Regions from separate parts of the Methylobacterium sp. CCH7-A2 genome, predicted to be linked through region 1. Evidence: predicted binding sites of a transcription regulator. Region 1 holds the regulator's gene; the other holds the start of a gene.

Region 1 (6,381 bases):
TGTCGCGGGACGAGGCGCGCGACGCCTTCGACACCATCCTCTCCGGCGGCGTCACCAATGCGCAGGCGGCCGCCTTCCTGATGGCGCTGCGGGTGCGCGGCGAAACCACCGAGGAGATCACCGGCGCGGTCGGCGCGATGCGCGGCAAGATGCTGACGGTCGAGGCGCCCGCCGACGCCATCGACATCGTCGGCACGGGCGGGGATTCCTCGGGCTCCTACAACGTCTCGACGCTGGCCTCGATCATCACCGCCGCCTGCGGCGTGCCGGTCGCAAAGCATGGCAATCGCGCCGCCTCCTCGAAGACCGGCACCGCCGACGTGCTGATGGCGCTCGGCGTCAAGGTCGGGCTCGATCCGGCGGCGACGGCGCGCTGCATCGCCCAGGCCGGTGTCGGCTTCATGTTCGCGCCGACGCATCACGCCTCGATGCGCCATGTCGCGCCGGTGCGGGTCGAACTCGGCACGCGCACGATCTTCAACCTGCTCGGCCCGCTCTCGAACCCGGCCGGCGTCAAGAAGCAGTTGATCGGCGCCTTCTCGGAAACCTGGCTGGAGCCGATGGTGAAGGTGTTGGCGAGCCTCGGCTCGACGCGGGTCTGGGCCGTTCATGGGTCCGACGGGCTCGACGAGATCACCACGACGGGTCCGACCCGCGTGGTCTCGCTGGACAATGGCCGGATCGAAAGCTTCCAGATCTCGCCCGAGGATGTCGGGCTGGCCCGCGCCAGGCCGGAGGATCTGCGCGGTGGCGAGCCGGCGCAGAATGCCGAGGCGCTGCGTGCGGTGCTCGACGGGCAGAAGACCGCCTTCCGCGACATCGCCGCCTTCAACGCCGCCGCGGCACTGCTGGTCGCCGGCCGGGCGGGCGATCTGCGCGACGGCTTCGCGCAGGCGAATGCGGCGCTCGACAGCGGCAAGGCCAAGGCGACCTTGGCCGCCCTCGTCGCCAGCTCGAACGCGTGAGGCCCTGATGAGCGACATTCTCGCGAAGATCGAGGCCTATAAGCGCCAGGAGATCGCGGCCGCCAAACTGGCGATCCCGCAGGACCGGATCGAGGTGCTGGCGCGTGACGCCGGGCCGACGCGCGGCTTCGCCGATGCGCTGGCCGCAAAGCACACCGCCGGCCAGCCGGCGCTGATCGCCGAGATCAAGAAGGCCTCGCCCTCCAAGGGGCTGATCCGCGCCGATTTCGACCCGCCCGTGCTGGCGCGCGCCTACGCCGCCGGCGGGGCCGCCTGCCTCTCCGTCCTGACCGATGGCCCCTCCTTCCAGGGCCGGCCGGAATTCCTGCTGCAGGCGCGCGCGGCCTCCGTGCTGCCGGTGCTGCGCAAGGATTTCCTCTACGATCCCTATCAGGTCTACGAGGCGCGGGCCTGGGGGGCGGACTGCATCCTGATCATCATGGCGGGCGTCGACGACGCCACGGCGCGCGCGCTGGAGACCACCGCCTTCGATCTCGGCATGGATGTGCTGGTCGAAGTCCATGACGACGCCGAACTCGACCGCGCGCTGGCGCTGAAGAGCCGCCTGCTCGGCATCAACAACCGCGATCTGCGCGATTTCACCGTCGATCTCGCGGTGACCGAGCGGCTGGCGCCGCGCGTGCCGGCCGACCGGATCGTCATCAGCGAGAGCGGCATCTTCAGCCATGGCGATGTCGGCCGGCTGAACGGGGCCGGGGTCAGGACCTTCCTCGTCGGCGAAAGCCTGATGCGACAGGCCGATGTGACGGCCGCGACGCGCGAACTGCTCACGGGCCAGACATCACAAGCCAAGACGCAGGAGAGCGCCGCGTGAGCGCACTCAGCCATCTCGACGCGCAGGGCCAGGCGCATATGGTCGATGTCGGCGACAAGGCCGAGACCTCGCGCACGGCCATCGCCGAGGGCTGCGTGGTGATGCAGCCGCAGACGCTGGCGATCGTGCGCGCGGGCGACGCCAAGAAGGGCGATGTGCTCGGCACGGCGAGGCTCGCCGGCATCATGGCCGCCAAGCGCAGCCATGAGCTGATCCCGCTCTGCCACCCGCTGCTGATCACCAAGATCGCGGTCGATCTCGAGATCGACGAGGCCCTGCCCGGCATCCGCGTGCGGGCCGAGGTCAAGGTGAAGGGCCAGACCGGCGTCGAGATGGAGGCACTCACCGCCGTCAGCATCGCCTGCCTGACCGTCTACGACATGGTCAAGGCGGCCGACCGCGGCATGCGGATCGAGGGCATCCGGCTGACCCACAAATCCGGCGGCAAGTCAGGTGTGTTCCAGGCCGACGCCTCCCCAGGGGGACCGGTCTGATGGCGCTGACGCCGGTCCCGGTCGCGCTGCGCGCGCTGCTCGACAGCGTGCCCGGCCGCACGCCCATCGAGACCCTGCCGCTGGCGCAGTGCGCCTGGCGCGTGCTCGGGGCCGATCTCGCGGCGCTCAGGACACAGCCGCCCTTCGCCAATTCGGCCATGGACGGCTATGCGGTGCGGGGCGACGACCTCGTGCCGGGCGCCGAACTGCGCGTTCTCGGCGAATCCGCGGCCGGGCGCTCCTTCGACGGCAGCGTGGCCGCCGGCGAGGCGGTCCGGATCTTCACGGGTGCGCCGATCCCCGAGGGCGCCGACACCATCCTGATCCAGGAGAACGCCGACGGTGTCGGCTCGGCCGCGATCACCGTTCGCGAGGGCGCGCCCAAGGGCAAATTCATTCGCAAGGCCGGGCTCGACTTCAGCGAGGGCGACCAGCTGCTCGCGGCCGGCACCCGGCTCGACAGCGCCGCGCTCGGGCTCGCCGCCGCCGCTGGCCACCCCGCGCTTGCGGTGCGCCGCAAGCCGCTGGTGGCGATCCTCGCCACCGGCGACGAGCTCGTGCTGCCGGGCGAGCCGGTCGGGCCCGACCAGATCGTCGCCTCCAACTCGTTTGCGCTGGCCGCGCTGGTCGAGCAGGCGGGCGGGAGCGTGCTCGATCTCGGCATCGCCCGCGACGACCATGCCGATCTCGCCGCCAGGATCGGGCAGGCGCGGGACGCCGGCGCGGATGTGCTGGTGACGCTGGGCGGCGCCTCCGTCGGTGCCCATGATCTCGTCCAGGAGGCGCTGAAGCGCGCCGGCATGGATCTCGGCTTCTGGAAGATCGCGATGCGGCCGGGCAAGCCGATGATGACCGGCCGGCTCGGCCCGATGGTCGCGATCGGCCTGCCGGGCAACCCCGTCTCCTCGATCGTCTGCGGGCATCTCTTCGTGGTGCCGGTGATCGAGGCCCTGCTCGGCATGCCCTCGCCCGAGCGCGACCGCAGCGAGCCCGGCTTGCTCGGGCGCGACATGCCGGCCAATGACGAGCGCGAGGATTATTTGCGCTCCAGCCTCGTCCTGACCGAGGCCGGCTGGGAGGCGACGCCGTTCGAGAGGCAGGATTCCTCGATGCTCGGCCTGCTCGCGAGGGCGCAGGCGCTGGCGATCCGCCCGGTTTTCGCGCCGGCGGCCCGCAAGGGCGATCCCTGCCGCTTCATTCGTCTGCGATAGGTCGCGGGCTGGCGCATCGGCTTGCGGAACACAACGCGAACGGGTATGGTGTTCGTGATTTGTTTCGAATCTGCGATGATCGGCAGATTTCAGAGCGCCGGCGGGGATCATGCTGACACGCAAACAGTTCGAACTGCTTCGCTTCATCCATGAGCGCCTGCGCGAGAGCGGCGTCCCTCCCTCCTTCGACGAAATGAAGGACGCGCTCGACCTCAAGTCGAAATCCGGCATCCACCGCCTGATCATGGCCCTCGAGGAACGCGGCTTCATCCGCCGCCTGCCGAACCGGGCACGGGCGCTCGAAGTGATCAAGCTGCCGGATGGCGCGGGTGGTGGCCTCCAGGGCGGCGCGCGCCGCTTCAATCCCTCCATCGTCCAGGGCGGGCTCGGCAAGGAGACGCCGCCGGCCAAGGACGGGCTGCCCGGCCGGGCGCGCCCGGTGGAGGCGATGCCGGAAGACGCCCGCAACACGATCGCGATCCCTGTCATGGGCCGCATCGCGGCGGGCACGCCGATCTCGGCGATCCAGAGCCGCAGCCACAGCGTCGCCCTCCCCGCCGACATGCTCGGCTCCGGTGAGCATTTCGCGCTGGAGGTCCGCGGCGACTCGATGGTCGAGGCCGGCATTCTCGACGGCGACACGGTGGTGATCCGGCGCCAGGACACCGCCAATACCGGCGACATCATCGTCGCCCTGATCGACGACGAGGAGGCGACGCTGAAGCGGCTGCGCAAGCGGGGCTCCTCGATCGCGCTGGAGGCAGCCAATCCGGCTTACGAGACGCGGGTGCTGGGACCGGACCGGGTCAAGATCCAGGGTCGGCTTGTCAATCTGATGCGGCGCTACTGACGGGCCGGCGCTAGGGCAGGCGCTCGGTATCGGGCGCCTCCTCGGCCGGTGGCGGCCCAGCCGGGCCCGCAGTTGTCGGCGCGGGCTGGGGACGCCGGCGGCTCCAGGGCCGGTCGCCCGCATCCTGCGCCGCGTGGTTTTGCCAGCCGGAGCGAGTCCGAACCAGGGCTGTCGCGCCATCGCGCTGCAACGTCATCCGGTCGATCAGCCGCGCGCGGCAGGCCGCCGTCCAGGGAATCGGCGTCACCACCACATCGGCGCGGCGGCAATCCTCGATGATGGCGAGCCGGTCCTGCGCATAGGCGATGCTGTGGCCCTCTCTCGTCATCAGCACGCAGCCGCGCGGATCGCAGGCCGCGCCCTTGCGCAGCGACGGGTCGTCGGGCTGGCGGCCGTCGCCATCCGCCGTCAGCCATTGCTGCAGGACGAAGCGGCTCGGCTTGCCGGCGATCACGAGCAGGCCGTCCTTGCCGCGCACCGCGAGGCCCGAGCCGTCGCGCTCGATCAGGATCGCCGGCTTCTCCGGTTTGGCCGCGACGGCCACGCCGCCGACCAGCGGCAGGATCGCCAGCAGACGCAGCTTCGTCGTCCACAGCGTCGCCCAGAGCAGCGCGGCCGAAAAGCAGCCGAGCGCGGCCGGGCCGAAGGCGGCGAGCACCAGGGTCGAGTGATCGATGGTCGCGACCCAATGCGCCAGTTTGAGCACCACCTCCGAGGCCAGGCCCATGAGCCACCAGGCCGGCGCGTCCAGCCCGAAGGGATAGGCGAGCACCCCGAAGACGGCGGCCGGCATGACGAAGAGGGAGACGAAGGGCAGAGCCAGCGCGTTGCCGAGCAGGCCGAAAGGGTTGAAGGTCTGGAAATGATAGGCGCCGAAGGGCGCCGTCGCCGCCGTCGCCAGCAGGGTCGTGACGACGATGCCGGATGCGGCGACCCAGAGCGGGCGCAGCGGCCAGGGCAGTGCGGGCGGCGGCTGCAACCGGCCGCGCTCCTCCCAGCGCTCGGCAAAGGCGATCAGCGCCGCCACGGCACCGAAGGACATCTGGAAGCTCGGCCCCAGCAGCGCCTCGGGCTCGCGCAGCAGCACGATCATCGCCGCCAGCGCGAGGTTGCGCATGCTCAGCGCCGGGCGGTCGACGAGGATTGCGCCCAGCATCACCAGCGTCATGATCAGCGAGCGTACGGTGGCGACCTCCGCTCCCGAGAAGACGCAATAGGCGACCGAGCCCGCCATCGCCGCGAGCGCGGCGAGCTTCTTGACCGGCAGGCGCAGCGCCACCGTCTGTGACAGGGCGAGCAGCGCCCGCACCAGCCAGAAGATCGTCCCGGCGGCCAGCACCATGTGCAGGCCCGAGATCGAGACGATGTGGTAGATCCCGGCCGCCCGCAGATCGGCATTGGTGGTTTCGGTGATCAGCCCGCGCTTGCCGGTGACCAGCGCCGCCGCCATCGCCCCTGCCTGCCCGCCGGCGACCGAGGCAATGCGCTGGGTCAGGGCGTTGCGGGCGCCGTCGATCGCCGCCGCCAGGCGCAGATCCCAGTCGGGCGGATGCGGCGGCGGGCTGAGCGCGATCTTGCCCGAGATGCTGCCGACGGCGCCGATGCCGCGGAAGAAGGCGTCGCGCCCGAAATCATAGCCGCCCGGCCGGGCCGGCCCCGGCGGCGGCAGCAGCCGCGCCACGGCCGCGACATGGTCTCCGGGCGCCACGGTCCCGGAGCGGATGTTGACGCGCACACGCTTCGGCCAGAACGGCCGGTCGAGCCCGGCGATCCCCGTCACGCGGATGACGAGCCGAGCGCCGGCATCGCGCGCCTCCACCGATTCCACGAAGCCTGAGACCTGGCCGACGCGCGGCCGCTCCAGCATCGGGGCGGCGATCGTCGCCGTGCGCCAGGCCGCCGCAGCGAAGCCGGCAAACAGGGCGGCGACAGCGAGGCACACCCAGGCCGGCCGCGGGCGCCCCCGCAGCAGGATCGCGCCAGCCGCGGAAAGCGCGAGCCCCGTCAGCGGCGCCCAGAGCGCCGG
Region 2 (6,381 bases), on a different contig from region 1:
TTCATCGGCCCGTCGGAGGGGACATTGGTGAGGTCGGCGATGGCGGAGATCAGCGCCGCGAACAGGTCGATCGCATAATTGTCATGGGTGCCCTGGAGCACGGCGGCGATGCGTTCCAACCCCATGCCGGTGTCGATCGAGGGGCGAGGCAGGTTGGTTCGAACGCCGCCCGCCGCCTCCTCATACTGCATGAAGACGAGGTTCCAGATCTCGATGAAACGGTCGCCATCCTCGTCGGGCGAGCCGGGCGGGCCACCGGGGATGTGGTCGCCATGGTCGTAGAAGATCTCAGAGCAGGGGCCGCAGGGGCCGGTGTCGCCCATGCGCCAGAAATTATCCGACGTCGGGATGCGGATGATGCGGGAATCGGGCAGGCCGGCGATCTTCTTCCAGAGGCCGTGGGCCTCGTCGTCCTCGGAGAAGACGGTGACGGTCAGCTTCTCCTTGGGCAGGCCGAATTCGCGGGTGACCAGCGTCCAGGCATGGCTGATCGCCTGTTCCTTGAAATAGTCGCCGAAGGAGAAATTCCCCAGCATCTCGAAGAAGGTGTGGTGGCGGGCCGTGTAGCCGACATTGTCGAGGTCGTTGTGCTTGCCGCCGGCGCGGACGCATTTCTGCGCGGTGGTGGCCCGGACGTAAGGCCGCTTCTCCTGGCCGGTGAAGACGTTCTTGAACTGCACCATGCCCGAATTGGCGAACATCAGCGTCGGGTCGTTGCGCGGCACGAGCGGGCTCGACGCCACCACCTCATGGCCCTGGCCCTTGAAGTAGTCGAGGAAGGTGGACCGGATTTCGTTGACGCCGCTCATCGCTGTTCGAACTCTTGGCTATCGGGCTGCCCTCCGGGCAGGGCCGGCGGTTTCAAGCGTTCTAGTGAGGCGGCCTGCCGCTGTCGAGAGAGTGAAGAGCGCAAGGCGTTGAGCCCAAACGACAACGGGCGACCCGAGGGCCGCCCGTGTTTCGTGTGACGCCATTCTCGGGCGAAGCGCTCGGGTCCGATCTCTGATCGGCCCAAGGATAAACTCCGCGTAGACCCGAGAATCTCTCGGCAGGAGATGCTCGGGTCAAGCCCGAGCATGACGCCGGTGAGAGCCTTCCCTCAGGCCTCGCCCTCGTCGAGATCATCCGCCGTCGGGGTCGCCTGGTCGAGGATGCGCTCGGCGACGAGACCCGAGTTCTGGCGGATCGTGGCCTCGATCTTGGCCGCGACCTCGGGATTGGCCTTGAGGAAGCTCTTGGCGTTCTCGCGGCCCTGGCCAAGGCGCTGGCTGTCGAAGGAGAACCAGGCGCCGGACTTCTCGACCATGCCGGCCTTGACGCCGAGATCGATCAGCTCGCCGACCTTGGAGATGCCCTCGCCGAACATGATGTCGAACTCGACCTGCTTGAAGGGCGGCGCGACCTTGTTCTTGACGACCTTGACGCGGACCTGGTTGCCGGTGGCCTCGTCGCGCTCCTTCAGCGTCGAGACGCGGCGGATGTCGAGGCGCACGGAGGCGTAGAACTTCAGCGCGTTGCCGCCGGTCGTCGTCTCCGGAGAGCCGTACATCACGCCGATCTTCATGCGGATCTGGTTGATGAAGATGACCATGCAGTTCGAGCGCGAGATCGAGGCGGTCAGCTTGCGCAGCGCCTGGCTCATCAGGCGGGCCTGGAGGCCGGGCTGGACATCGCCCATCTCGCCCTCGATCTCGGCGCGCGGGGTGAGGGCTGCGACCGAGTCGACGACCAGCACGTCAATCGCGCCGGAGCGGACGAGGGTGTCGGTGATCTCGAGCGCCTGTTCGCCGGTGTCGGGCTGGGAGATCAGCAGGTCGTCGAGATTGACGCCGAGCTTGCGGGCATAGACCGGATCGAGCGCGTGCTCGGCATCGACGAAGGCGCAGACGCCGCCCTTCTTCTGGGCCTCGGCGATGGTGTGCAGCGCCAGCGTGGTCTTGCCGGAGCTTTCCGGTCCGTAGATCTCGATGACGCGGCCGCGCGGCAGACCGCCGACGCCGAGCGCGATGTCGAGGCCGAGCGAGCCGGTGGAGACGGTCTCGATCTCGATCGCCTGCTGGTTCTTGCCCAGGCGCATGATCGAGCCCTTGCCGAAGGCGCGTTCGATCTGCGAGAGCGCCGCATCGAGCGCCTTGGCCTTGTCCATCGAGGACCCTTCCACGAGTTTGAGATTCGCCTGACTCACGATCTGCGCTCCTTATGGCAGGGGCACGGGGACATCTCAATCCGCGCCGGTGAGCGAGAATGGTCATGGTTTGTTCTCGCGCGCAAGTTCTTTCTTCGTTCTCGTTTCGCGCCTGCTGACAGGAGATGGCAGGAGGGTCTAGTGGAGGCGCGAAAGATATTTGGCGGCGGCGCTTCGGAGCTATTTGGCGGAGTTAGGGGCTAAGTCGTTGAAATCGTTTGAGGTTAATGATCGCCAATCCGCGCAGTCGGTTATGCGTATTGTGAGCTTCGCCAGTTATCTCCGAAGATATTGAAATATCAGCACTTATTGCGGAACCCAGCGTTTGGGCCGACTGCGGATTTTTGCGATTGCCGAACCGATTGCCGAACTATGCCTCGGGGTCATCCGGCTTGATGTTTAGCTCCCGGAGTTGGTCATACTCCCCTGCTATCTGAACCGCGAAGCTGCCGGCCGTTCGCCTTATGCGAGCCGGGTCTCGCTCCCTCTTAGGCGTCATAGTCCATCGCAGGTACTCGTCGAAATCAATTGAATTGAAGAATTCCTCGCCAAAAACCTCTATCATGGCCTGCTGTAAATCGTGATGTTCTAGCCTGAACCGGCCTTGGATCGGGTAATCAGCAGTTACCCCGAGCAGCGAGCACAGTCGAACGTATACGTCCAGCGGCATTCGCGCCTTTTTATACATGTAGTTTTGCAGGCTGCGATACGGAATATCCAGCGACTTCGCGAGATCGGCTAGCTTCAATTTACGCCGCGCCATGATAGCGCGCAGCGCTTCAACAATGTCTGATTCTGATACATCGACCATTGACAACACCAAATTCTGGTGCATTTAATGACAAATGCACCATACGATACTCAAACCTCGAACCGCTTCGATCGTGATCGGATCGCAAGATACTTATCTCGCGGTCCGAGCGGCGCTTGTAGCTCGCGGCACCACACTAAACGCGTGGTGTAAGGTCAACAGCCTTAACAGGCAAACCGTCGAAAAGGCGCTCAAAGGCCTCAGGCATAGCCGTAACGGCGCCCAGATAAGGCAGAGGCTCGTGGACGAGCTTTTCGGACGGTCGGCCGCGTGATGGCTTACATCACCCTGCCAGAACTGGCGGAGCTGGCGGGCATATCCGAGAGGGCGGCGGAAAAGGCCGTCGCACGTTCGCGTCGAGAGGCTGGCTACCGCTGGCGAGATGTTGTCCTTGTCAGTCGAACTGTTTGCGGTCGTGGCGGCCGCTCGGGCCTCTGCTATCAGGTCCGCGTCGATAGCCTACCGGCCGAGCTTCAACGTCGCTTCAACGAGCTTTACGGCGAGCCGGCGCCGCAGCTCTTCGACGGCCTTAAGGGCTATGAGGAGCGGGAGTTTCGCCGCCACGTCATCGCTGATGCTCTCGCCCATCCCAAAGGATCGATCGAGCGTGGCGAGGCCATCCGGCGGGCGGCTGCGCAGGAGCGGTGGCGCCCTGGGCGCAAGCCCTTCCATGTATCCGAGCGGTCGATTCAGCGCTGGCTAGACGCAGCTGAGAAGCACGGTGATGCCGGCCTCGGCCGCCGCAAGCGGGCTGATGCTGGTGAAGCAGCAGTCATCCTCTCCCGCGCCTGGGACAAGGCCGTGCCGTTCGACGACGAGACGAAGAACCGGATCGCGGAGGAGCTGCGCCAGCATGTGCGCGGTCTGACAAAGAAGGGCATCAGCGGCTCACAGCTGAAGCTGCTGGCCAGCACGAAGCTCGCCACGCTCACGCGCCAGGCCGGCTTCGAGCCGGGCGAAGGCGCCCGCTTCTGCGAGGTTCCGCAGCCCTTCCTGGAGCGTGAGAAGCACTTTCGCAACGTCTACAAGTTCAACACCGATCGGAAGGCGCATGACGACGAGCGGCGGGCACGCGTGCGCCGGACCCGCGACGGCCTCATGCCGATGGATATCGTCTTCGCGGACATCCATCCGATCGACATCTACTGCACCCGCAATGACGGCTCGCTGGCGACGCCGCGCGGCATCTCTTGGCTCGACTCCGCGACCAACCGCATCTTCATGGATGTGGTGCTGCTGGAGAAAGGCGAGGGCATCACGAATGCCCATGTCATCGGCAGCTTCATGCGGATGGTCCGGGAGTGGGGCTGTCCCCGCGCGCTCTATTACGACAACGGCTCCGAATACAATTGGATGGCTTTCGTCGGCGATGCTCTGAAGCTGATCGACCAACAGGCGAGAAGCTACTTCGACCGGATCGAACCATGGGCTGAGCGCCGTTCCAACATCGTCCAGTCGCTTCCTTACAATGCCCCAGCAAAGCCAATTGAAGGCATCTTCAAGGTGCTGGAGCAGGGCTACTTCCGGCACATTCCCGGTTGGGTCGGCGGCGACCGTATGCGGAAGAAGACGGCGAATGTGGGCAAGGAGCCCGAGCCGTTTCCCGGCAGCTTCGACGAGCTGCGCGGCGTGATCCAGGCTCAGCTCGCCTCCTACCATGCGATGCCGTCCGGCAAGCGCAGCTCGCTCAAAGGCCTGTCACCTAATGGCTCACTGTCAAAGGCAATCGGCGCCGGGTGGGGCATGACCATGGTGAATCCCGATGCCTTCCGGATAGCGTTCTCTCGGCCGGAGCCGAGGAAGCTGCATCAGGGCGCGATCCGTTATGGCGGCCGCGTTTGGACCAGTGACGCGCTCATGGCGCATCAGGGCAACAGCGTCACGCTGTTGGTTCCTCACTATGAGGAACCCGGACGTCTCGCGGTCCTCGACGATCGCGACCGCTTCCTGTGCTGGGTCGAACCGGACGTCCCGTTTGGCTTTCTCGAAACCGATGGTGCACGCGAGAGCGCCAGGCGCGATCGGCTCCAGCGGCAATCCCTGCGCGACCTCGACCGATCGGCGCCCGAGCTCGACGTTCTGGAGGAGCGGCGGGTTGCCCTTGCTGCGCTGCCGGCGCCCTTGCCCGCGCCGATCGTCGCGACCATCGGCCCGGCCGAGGAGCATCGCGAACTGGTCGAAGGCATGCGCGAGACATCTACGGAACGTGCGGACCGGCAGAACCGCGAAGCCCAAAACCACCTGAAACAGCGTCGCGCGCTCATGGAGCGCTTGAAGCGAAAGGACATCGTCCATGGCTAAGCCCCGTTTCGTCGAAACAGAGGTTTCGCGCCTGATCTTCGACGTGATCGAGGATGCGCGGGAAAACACGATCTGCGCCGCCATCGTCGGCAATCCCGGCGTGGGCAAGACCATGGCGTTGGAGGCGTATCAGGCCTCGCATCCCAAGGCGCGGGTCGTCACGGCGACTGCCGTCATGTCTGGATCGATGTTGGCTTTGTTCAAGCACGTTGCTTACGAGCTGGGCGTCTATCCGGACAAGGGCCTCTCGGATCTCCAGCAAAGGCTTTTCGGTTGCGATTTCACCGGCGCGGCGTTGCTGATCGATGAAGCGCAGAACCTTCCGTTGAAGGCTGTTCGTGAGCTGCTTTACCTGTGGGAAAAGTGCGATTTGCCTCTCATTTTCTGCGGCAACGCTGAGGTGCTGAAGCGGGTCAATGTCGATCACGGCGCCTTCGCGCAGATATCGCGACGTGTGCCGCGCCGCGAGCAAATCAATGGCATCCTCGACTCAGATGCGGATGCCATCACCAACACTTTCGGCGTCGAAGGCATGGATTGCTATGCTCTCATGCGGAAGATCGGGGCCAAGTTCCACGCCGACGGTGTTGTCCAGGTTCTGACACGAGCCCGCAGGATTGCCGCGCAGCGCAGCTCGATCCGGCTGCACGACATCCACGACGCGCTGGAGCTTATGCCTGCCTTCAAGGCCGCGCTCGCCGACAAGCGCCGCAGAGTTTCCATCCAGCCAGAGGCGGTCCGATGAAAGATATTGAGGCGCTATCGGTTGATCAACTGTCGACGATCGTCCGTAACTATCAAACGTTAGTCCACCTAATATTGGTACATAACCAAGAATTGGGCCAAGACATTGCGGCCACACCGCTAAGTGAGATCCAGCGAGACTTGATTACGCAATGGCAAGCCGACTGCCTGAAGGCCGTCGAAACCGCCGGGGCCGCAATGCTCGCAGGAATCGAAATTGCCGTTGAATCGAAGGACAGGGGAACCCACTGATGAAGAACGACAAGCTCGACGATGATCTGCAGGATGCACTCTGCAAAATCGACACAGCCGTTACCGATCTACGTGCAGTTCACTGGAT

The links. The regulator LexA, encoded in region 1, represses DNA repair genes until DNA is damaged. The targets are predictions, from matches to a motif close to TGTTCNNNNTGTGTTCNG.
Region 2: a site for LexA is predicted at 2,271-2,288, ahead of recA (recombinase RecA). Genes of this name have one in related genera too.

The regions. Positions count from the first base shown of each region.
Region 1 covers NZ_LSKN01000289.1:149,741-156,121, reverse strand. The annotation lists gene trpD (anthranilate phosphoribosyltransferase) at 1-965, shown strand, start outside; gene trpC (indole-3-glycerol phosphate synthase TrpC) at 973-1,800, shown strand; gene moaC (cyclic pyranopterin monophosphate synthase MoaC) at 1,797-2,294, shown strand; gene glp (gephyrin-like molybdotransferase Glp) at 2,294-3,505, shown strand; gene lexA (transcriptional repressor LexA) at 3,615-4,355, shown strand; gene AX750_RS21935 (ComEC/Rec2 family competence protein) at 4,366-6,381, opposite strand, start outside.
Region 2 covers NZ_LSKN01000330.1:4,849-11,229, forward strand. The annotation lists gene alaS (alanine--tRNA ligase) at 1-809, opposite strand, end outside; gene recA (recombinase RecA) at 1,100-2,185, opposite strand; gene AX750_RS25115 (helix-turn-helix transcriptional regulator) at 2,556-2,996, opposite strand; gene AX750_RS25125 (Mu transposase C-terminal domain-containing protein) at 3,270-5,297, shown strand; gene AX750_RS25130 (AAA family ATPase) at 5,290-6,042, shown strand; gene AX750_RS25135 (hypothetical protein) at 6,039-6,293, shown strand; gene AX750_RS25140 (hypothetical protein) at 6,293-6,381, shown strand, end outside.